One region of the Halomonas sp. 11-S5 genome, then DNA from elsewhere that is predicted to be linked to it. Evidence: predicted binding sites of a transcription regulator. Region 1 holds the regulator's gene; each other region holds the start of a gene.

What was found. The regulator FNR, encoded in region 1, switches genes on or off when oxygen is low (the NO sensors DNR and NnrR bind a similar motif). The targets are predictions, from matches to a motif close to TTGATNTANATCAA.
Region 2: the regulator FNR is predicted to act here: its motif matches at 1,494-1,507, upstream of dsrO (sulfate reduction electron transfer complex DsrMKJOP subunit DsrO).
Region 3: the regulator FNR is predicted to act here: its motif matches at 1,470-1,483, upstream of OP497_RS15405 (ribonucleoside triphosphate reductase).
Region 4: the regulator FNR is predicted to act here: its motif matches at 1,214-1,227, upstream of OP497_RS04825 (peptidase U32 family protein).

Annotation. Positions count from the first base shown of each region.
Region 1 is NZ_JARANW010000002.1:67,240-69,436, forward strand. It holds gene hemN (oxygen-independent coproporphyrinogen III oxidase) at 1-432, shown strand, start outside; gene fnr (fumarate/nitrate reduction transcriptional regulator Fnr) at 549-1,292, shown strand; gene ttcA (tRNA 2-thiocytidine(32) synthetase TtcA) at 1,461-2,197, opposite strand, start outside.
Region 2 is NZ_JARANW010000011.1:92,080-94,276, reverse strand. It holds gene nrfD (NrfD/PsrC family molybdoenzyme membrane anchor subunit) at 1-643, opposite strand, end outside; gene dsrO (sulfate reduction electron transfer complex DsrMKJOP subunit DsrO) at 627-1,403, opposite strand; gene OP497_RS09990 (XRE family transcriptional regulator) at 1,666-1,944, opposite strand; gene lhgO (L-2-hydroxyglutarate oxidase) at 2,164-2,197, shown strand, end outside.
Region 3 is NZ_JARANW010000029.1:10,102-12,298, forward strand. It holds gene OP497_RS15405 (ribonucleoside triphosphate reductase) at 1-1,365, opposite strand, end outside; gene OP497_RS15410 (site-specific DNA-methyltransferase) at 2,071-2,197, shown strand, end outside.
Region 4 is NZ_JARANW010000004.1:110,668-112,864, forward strand. It holds gene OP497_RS04820 (U32 family peptidase) at 1-112, opposite strand, end outside; gene OP497_RS04825 (peptidase U32 family protein) at 123-1,118, opposite strand; gene OP497_RS04830 (globin) at 1,318-1,746, shown strand; gene OP497_RS04835 (hemerythrin domain-containing protein) at 1,816-2,197, opposite strand, start outside.

The sequences.
Region 1 (2,197 bases):
CGGGGCCTGATGTCGCGCAGCCTGAGTGGCTACAGCGCGCTTCCCGCCGGCGACCACCTGGGCCTGGGCGTGAGTGCGCTCAGCCGGCTGGGCGGCATCGCCGCCCGCAACCCCATGGCCCTGGGCGACTACGAGGCGCGACTCGATGCCGGTCGCCTGCCGGTGGAGCGGGGCCTGCGACTGACCGATGACGACCGCCTGCGAGCCCGCGCCATCGAGCGCCTGATGTGCGACATGCGCCTGGACCTGGCCGTGCTCGGGCAGGCGTTCGACCTGGATGCCGGAGCACACCTGAACGAGGCCCTGGCCCGGCTGGCGCCGGCCGAACGGGACGGCCTGGTGAGGCGGCGCGGTCAGTGTCTCGAGGTCACGCCGGCGGGGCGGCTGCTGGTCCACCGCCTGGCCGCGGCCTTCGATGCCCGTGCCGCCTGACCGGCACGGCGCATGGCATCTCGCGCTCACGCGGGGGAGTACCTCCTAAGGGAGGCTTTGCCGGTGGACGACAATCCTCCATACTGTGACGAGAGTCATCATTCATGGAGGAGAGCATGCCCGACACCGCGACCGGTAGGTGCCGTTCATTGCTGAACGAGACCCGCTGCCAGACGTGCAGCCTGAGCTCGCTCTGCCTGCCCCTGGCGCTCGAGGTTCAGGACATGGACCAGTTCGACGCCATCATCCGGCGTCGGGCGCCGCTCAAGAAGGGCGAGTCGCTGTTCCGCCAAGGCAGCTCCTTCACCAGCGTCTTCGCGGTGCGCTCCGGCAGCCTCAAGCAGGTGACCACCGAGGGCAGCGGCGAGGACCAACTCACCAACTTCTACCTGCCCAGCGAACTGGTGGGACTCGACGGCATCGCCGAGGAACGCTACCCCGGCACGGTCGTGGCCCTGGAGACCACCACGGTGTGCGAGATTCCCTTCGACCGTCTCGACGCCCTCTCCGAGTCGCTGCCCGAGCTTCGGGGCCAGCTCTACCGCAGCATGAGCAAGGAGATGCGCGACGATCGCCGCATGATGCGGCTGCTCTCACGCAAGACCGCCGACCAGCGCCTGGCCAGCTTCTTCACCAGCCTCTCCGACCGCTTCCGCCGTCGCGGCTACTCCCCCTACAGCTTCCGGCTCTCCATGTCCCGAGCCGACATCGGCAATTACCTGGGACTGGCCGTGGAGACCGTCAGCCGCATCCTGGGCCGTTTCCAGTCACAAGGACTGGTGGCCGTTTCCGGCCGCGAGGTCAACATCCTCGACCTGGCGGCGCTGATCGAAGTGGCCGAGGAGGAGGGCGCGCACTAAAGCTCGAAGCTCGAAGCTCGAAGCTCGAAGCTCGAAGCTCGAAGCTCGAAGCTCGAAGCTCGAAGCTCGAAGCTCGAAGCTCGAAGCTCGAAGGCAGCCTGAATCGAATCGCCCCCGTGACCTTGTCACGGGGGCGATTCGATTGTCTTGCCGCTTACGGCTTAAAGCTTACAGCTCCTGATGGATATCGATGCGGTCGGCCTGCCTCTGCGCCTGCTTCTCCTCGAGGCCGGCGAAGTCGAAGAGCTCGCGGTCGGCCAGCTGCGAGGGCGCTACGTTGGTGACCGCCTTGAACATGCTCTCGAGACGGCCGGGATGCGTCGTCTCCCACTCGGCCAGCATCTCCTTGACCACCTGGCGCTGCAGGTTGGGCTGAGAGCCGCAGAGGTTGCAGGGAATGATCGGGAAGTCCATCAGCCGAGCGAACTCGGCGATGTCCGCCTCGCGGCAGTAGGCGAGCGGGCGGATGACCATGTTGCGGCCATCGTCGGAGAGCAGCTTGGGCGGCATCGCCTTGAGGCTGCCGCCGAAGAACATATTGAGAAACAGCGTCTCGAGGATGTCCTCGCGGTGGTGGCCCAGCGCCACCTTGGTGGCACCGATCTCCTCCGCGAAGCCGTAGAGCGAGCCCCGCCGCAGCCGCGAGCAGAGCGCGCAGGTGGTCTTGCCCTCGGGGGTCTTCTCCTTGACCACCGAGTAGGTGTCACGCTCGAGGATATGGTACTCGACGCCGATGCCCTCCAGGTAGGCCGGCAGCACGTGTTCCGGAAAACCGGGCTGCTTCTGGTCGAGGTTCACCGCCACCAGCGAGAAGTTGACCGGGGCGTTGCGCTGCAGGTTGCGCAGGATCTCCAGCAGGGTGTAGCTGTCCTTGCCCCCGCTGAGGCAGACCATCACCCGGTCAC
Region 2 (2,197 bases), on a different contig from region 1:
TGATCGCAGTGCTGCGCTCGCCGGCCACGCGGTTGAGCACCAGGATCAGGCCGGTGGCGGCGATAAAGCCGGTGGCCACGAACATCGGCGGTAGCCACAGGGTGTGCCACAGTGGGCGGGCCTTGACGATGGCCACCTCGGCGCCGGTGTAGAGCATGATGCCGGTGGAGAGGGCCAGGGTGCCCAGGCCCACCAGCACCAGCAGGGCGCGCGGGGTAGGGGAGTTGCCCAGCGACAGCCAGCGGGCAATGAAGCCGGCGATGCCGGGCGCCTGACGATGGGCCTGCAGCGCCGGGCGCCAGGCCAGCCAGGCCAGCACGATTACGCCTACCACGTATAGCGGCAGGATCAGGCTGCCGATGGACATCCATGAGTGGCTGTTGGCGTAGGCGTAGAAGTGCCAGAAGCGCAGCGGCTGGTGCAGGTCGGCGAGCAGCGCCACCGGGGCCACCAGGGTGGTGGTCAGGCAGGCGAGCAGGGCCAGGCGTGCGGTAGGCAACCAGGCCTTCTTGCCGAACACCAGCGCCGGGGCGGCCAGCCACAGGGTGGCGTAGGAGAGGGCGATCAGGAAAAAGTACTGCACTGCCCAGGGGTACCAGGCGATGTCGTAGCGCGGGGCGAGCAGCTCAATGGCGGAATTCATAGCCCATCTCCTTGCCGTGGGGGTCGAGGACGTCCAGGGCCACCGGCGCGGCGTCGGGGCGAGTGACGAAGCGCTCGTCCATGCCGAGGTAGAAGACCTGGGGCCGGGTGTTCTTCTCGGGCTGCAGCACCATCAGATTATTGCGGTGCTCGGCGATCATGCGGCTGATCTGGCTCTCGGGGTCGCGCATGTCGCCGATGATCCGCGCGCCGCCCACGCAGCTCTCCACGCAGGCTGGCAGTAGGCCCGCCTCCAGGCGGTGGGCGCAGAAGGTGCACTTGTCGGCGGTCTGGGTGCGCTCGTTGATGAAGCGGGCATCGTAGGGGCAGGCGTTGACGCAGTAGGCGCAGCCCACGCAGCGGTCGCTGTCGACCACCACGATGCCGTCCTGGCGCTGGTAGGTGGCCTCCACCGGACAGACCGGCACGCAGGGCGGGTTCTCGCAGTGGTTGCAGAGCCTCGGCAGCATGAAGGTGGCGACCTCACCGGTCTCCTGGTGCTCCACCTCGTACTGGGCAACGGTGGTGCGAAAGCTGCCCAGCGGGGCGGCGTTCTCGATATGGCACGACACGGTGCAGGCCTGGCAGCCGATGCACTGGCGTAGGTCGATGAGCATGCCGTAGCGCTTGCTGGGATCGCCTTCACGGCGGGGTGGCTGCTGGTTGATGCCGGCGCTGGCGACGCTCGAGAGCGGCACCATCGCGGCGCCCGCGCTGAGGCGGGCCAGCTGGCCGAGAAGGGAACGGCGAATGGGGTCCATGGCGCCTCCGGTGGCCTGGGTGGGGCGGGGTTGCCGCCTGACGGGTCAAGGTTGATACCGGAAGGCTACCTGCGACCAAGGTCTAGGCATTTGATGTCGATCAAGGGATTGTTAGTAATCTCTTAATCCTGGCGTAATGTTAGTGCAAGTCATTGAGTTTAAAAGGTTTTAAGGATGCCTGGCGGGCAAGAAAAAACGCCCCGCCTGCAGGGCGGAGCGTTCGCTGTTCGTCATCGTGCCGGCCTCCCGCGGGAGGGAGTGATCAGGGCGGTGAATTGCTCGGGTCGATGGTGCGGTAGACCAGGCGCAGCTCGTCGATGGAGAGGTGCTCCAGCTTCCCCGAGAGGAGGTCGCTGATCTTCTGCATCGGCAGACCGGCGCGGCGGGCGATTTCCTTGCTGCCCAGGTCCGACACGGCGATCAGCCGCGTGATGATGCGCATGAGGCGTGACCGTTTTTCCAGGTCCCTGACATCGAGGTCAGGGCAGCTTCGCGGGGGGTCGGTGAGTTCCGCGTGGGCGGTGTGACGTGCCGTGCTCATGATGCTCCAGTGGGCGGTTTCGACAGCCACACTATGGGGGCTATCCGGCGTTTTTGCCAGTATCGATTCGGTGATTCTTTGGTGTTATTCGAGGCCTCATGCCAAGACTCTGCGCAACCCGCGCCAGGTCTGACGCGTCGTGACTCGATCGACGGGTTAGACTGACGAGGCCACGCCGTGACGACGGCATGGCCGTCTCATTGGAGGAGCGAGGACGGCATGTACGATTTCATCATCATCGGTGGCGGCATCC
Region 3 (2,197 bases), on a different contig from region 1:
GAAGCGCTTGAGGTCCTCCTTGGCGAAACGGTAGGTGGTGCCCTCGGCCGGGGTCGCCTCCAGGTTGTAGAGGTGGCCGGTACTCTCCTGGAACTCCCGCATCCGCTCGCGCACATGCTCCAGCACCTCGATCGCCAGCTGCTGGCCCTCCGGGTCGGCGATGTCGAAGCGGTCGTCGCTGAGATTGCGCACCATCTCGTTGAGGCCGTTCACCCCCAGGGTCGAGAAGTGATTGCGCAGCGTACCCAGGTAACGCTGGCTATAGGGGTAGAGGCCGTCGTCCATCCATTGCTGGATGCAGTCGCGCTTGATCTCCAGGCTGTCGCGACCCAGTTCGAGCAGCCGGTCCAGCTCGGCGTAAAGCCCCGCCCGGTCGCCGGCGAAACGATGCCCCAGGCGCGCGCAGTTGATCGTCACCACGCCCAGCGAGCCGGTCTGCTCGGCGCTGCCGAATAGGCCATTGCCGCGCTTGAGCAGCTCGCTGAGGTCGAGCTGCAGCCGGCAGCACATGGAGCGCACCATGTGAGGCTCCAGGTCCGAGTTGAGGAAGTTCTGGAAGTACGGCAGCCCGTAGCGGGCGGTCAGCGCGAAGAGCCGTTCGGCGTTGTCGCTCTCCCAGTCGAAGTCATGGGTGATGTTGTAGGTGGGGATCGGGAAGGTGAACACCCGGCCGCGGCAGTCACCCGCCTCCATCACCTCGAGGTAGGCACGGTTGAGCAGGTCCATCTCGGCCTGCAGCTCGCCGTAAGTGAAGGGCTGCTCCGCCCCGCCGATGACCGGCACCTGGTCGCGCAGGTCCGCCGGGCAGGTCCAGTCGAAGGTCAGGTTGGTGAACGGCGTCTGGCTGCCCCAGCGCGACGGCACGTTGAGGTTGTAGATGAACTCCTGCACCGCCTGCTTGACCGCCGGGTAGTCGAGCCGGTCGAGACGCACGAAGGGCGCCAGGTAGGTATCGAAGGAGCTGAACGCCTGGGCGCCGGCCCACTCGTTCTGCAGGGTGCCGAGGAAGTTGACCATCTGCCCCAGCGCGCTGGAGAGGTGGCGGGGCGGCGCGCTCTCCGCTCGGCCAGGCACCCCGTTGAAGCCCTCGATCAGCAGGGTGCGCAGCGACCAGCCGGCGCAGTAGCCGCTGAGCATGTCCAGGTCGTGGATATGCAGGTCGCCCACGCGATGGGCGTCGCTTACCTCAGTGGGGTAGACCTCGTTGAGCCAGTAGTTGGCGATCAGCTTGCCGGAGGCGTTGAGGATCAGCCCGCCCAGGGAGTAGCCCTGGTTGGCGTTGGCATTGACGCGCCAGTCGGCACGCTGCAGGTATTCGTTGACCGTCGACGCCACCCTGACGGTGCCGGGCTGCAGGCTTCCCATGGAGTGCTCCTTCACTGGCTGGATAACTACATATGGTGTTTTTAACTATAAACGACACCACATATTGTGCATGAGAAGGATAGGCACCCTGCCGCGGCAGCGACATGATCCAGGTCAGGAAAAAGGAGAGTGGCTAGCATGCGGCCGCTACTTGCTGCCATGACACACCGGCATGGCTGGGTGCATGGCTGGGTGCATGGCTCGGCTGAGGTAGTCATTGCTTGGCTATGCGCATTGCCTCGCCGAAATGGTTACCCACAAGAGGGTGTTGCCTCACATACTGAGTTACCAAGGGCAGTATCTGAGGTGGTGGTAATGGCGAAGAAAATGACGACTCCCGGTAGGCAAGAGCTGATAGGTGTTCTGAGGGAGCGCTATGCACAGGGCTCTCGCGCAGAGAAAGGCCGGATCCTCGATGAGTTTACTCTGATCAGTGGGTGCCATCGGAAATCCGCACCTGACTGTCTATGTGAGTGTTCATACACTCGAAATCAGGTGGCCAGATTCACTATGCCACTACAAAGCGATGCGCCGGTGACCTGGAAGCCATGTTTCATGCCGGGGCGTCACAAGCGAGTTTCTCCCCCTGCCTCGATAACCGTCCTTGACCTCGCGCCTTGCGGCCACCCTGCCGATTCACCATGATGGCCTGTATCATCAGCAGGCTAAGCGCATTCATCGCCGCCAGAACGACAGGGACGCCCCATGAGCCAGACCGACGCCCAGCTACGTGAGCTGATCCTCACCCTCGTGCCCGATGACGGCAGCACCATCGGCAACGCCAGGCTGCTCAAGCGGCTCGGCGAAGAGGCAGGCGAGGTCGACAAGCTCG
Region 4 (2,197 bases), on a different contig from region 1:
CGATCTCCACCGGCCAGTCGGCGGCCTCGCGATAGAAGTCGGCGTAGTGCTTGCGGGTCCAGTAGAAGAGCACCGGGCCGAGCGACAGCTGGAGGGTGGGGGTAGCGGACATGGGCTCTCTCCTATTTCCAGCGGCGCTCGTAGGCGCCCAGGGTGGTGGTGCTGCCTTCGGAGACCTCGCCGAGGCCGGTCATCCAGGCGGGCTCGACGTGGAAGTGCTTGGGGGCTCGATCGACACGATCCAGTGCCTGGCGCCAGATGCCGGCGACCTTTGATACATAGGCCGGGCTGCGCTGGCGGCCCTCGATCTTCACCGCCGCGATGCCGAGCTCCTGGAGCTCCGGGAGCAGTTCCAGGGTGTTGAGGCTGGTGGGCTCCTCGATGGCATGGTAGGTCTCGCCTCCCACCTCGAAGCGCCCTTTGCACAGGGTGGGGTAGCCGGCATTCTCGCCCTCCCCGTAGCGGTCGATCAGCACGCCGTTGAGGCGCGATTCCAGCCCTTCCCGGGTCTCCTCCCAGCGCACATGGGCCGCCGGGGAGCAGACCCCGCGGGTGTTGGGCGATTCGCCGGTGAGATACGATGAGAGATAGCAGCGCCCCTCGGCCATGATGCACAGGCTGCCGAAGGCGAATACCTCCAGTTCCACCGGCGACTGCTTGGCCAGGTCGCGCACCTGGGTGATGGAGAGCACGCGGGGCAGCACCGCGCGCCGGATGCCGAACTGCTCGTGGTAGAAGCGCAGCGCCTCATGGCTGGTGGCCGAGCCCTGCACCGAGAGGTGGCGGGCAAGGTTCGGGTGGCGGCGGGCGGCGTAGTCGAGCAGCCCCATGTCGGCCATGATCAGCGCATCGACGCCCAGCTCGGCGGCCTGGTCCACGGCGCGGGTCCACATCGCCCAGCCATCCGGCTGCGGGTAGGTGTTGATGGCGCAGAACACCCGCTTGCCGCGAGCGTGGGCGTAGTCGATGCCCTCCCGGGCGCGCTTGTCGGTGAAGTTGAGGCCTGCGAACTGGCGAGCGTTGGTGGTGTTCTGGAAGCCGAAGTAGACGGCATCGGCGCCCTCGTCCACGGCGCGCTTCAGGGCGGGCAGGTTGCCGGCGGGGCAGACGAGCTCCATGGCGAGACTCCTCTCGATGAAAACCCGACCATGTTAGTCGACTATCCCTGTTAGACCCTTGACTGGCGTCATGGCGAGAGAGTATTCACGTGGGCGTGATGCAGATCATACCGGGATGATGAAGGAGAGACCCGACGAAGCCTTGCACAGGCGTCTGGCCTAGTCTTGAGTCAGGCATGCTCACCAGGCGGGGAGAGTCATGGACATTGAACGCCTGTTCGATGAGAGCTACGTGCGGGTCCTGAGCCGGGAAGTCGAAGGGCAGGCGTTCTTCGCGGCCTTCTATGAGCGCTTTGTCGCCGCCTCTCCGGAGGTGAAGGAGAAGTTTCGTCATACCGACATGGCGCGCCAGCGGGCCATGCTAAAGAAGGCCTTCTATCACTTGCTGGCGTTCTACGCGTCGAGTCATGCCGACTACTACCTGCAGCAGGTGGCGGTCAGCCACGATCGTGCCCATCTCGATATCCCCCCTGCGCTCTATGACCTCTGGCTCGAGACCCTGGTCGACACGGTGCGCGACTTCGACGAGCAGTTCGATGACGACGTCGAGCTGGCCTGGCGGCTGGTGATGACGCCGGGCATCGTCTTCATGACCTTCCATTACGATCGGGGAATCCGTTTCGACTAGCCCAGTGCAAAGAGCCCCCAGGGGCGGATGTCCATGGGGGCGATGCCGGGGCTCCTGTTGCATGTCGGGTCAAGAGGCGGGCGCCGGCGTGGCGTCGCAGAGCGGGCAGAAGTCGGCCTGCTCACTGTGGCCCAGACGCAGCCCGGTGTGGTGATCGGCGATCTGCCGGTAGAGCCTCTGGAAAGCTGGGCTGCCTTCGGCGGGGATCAAAAGCGGGATACGGGGCGACATCTCATCCAGCTCGGCGGCCGGGACACAGCGCTCGATGAGCGGATAGACGTGGCGGTTCTCGCTGTACAGGTGATGGTGATAGAGCTCGCTGAAGGCGCGAGCCAGGTTGAGCCGGCCGGGGTCGAGCTCATCCTCCGGCATGTCATCCGCCTGGCGGCGGAAGGTCGCCTCGAGCTCGTTTCCATCGCGGGTGATCCGCCGGTGCTCCTCACTGAGCACC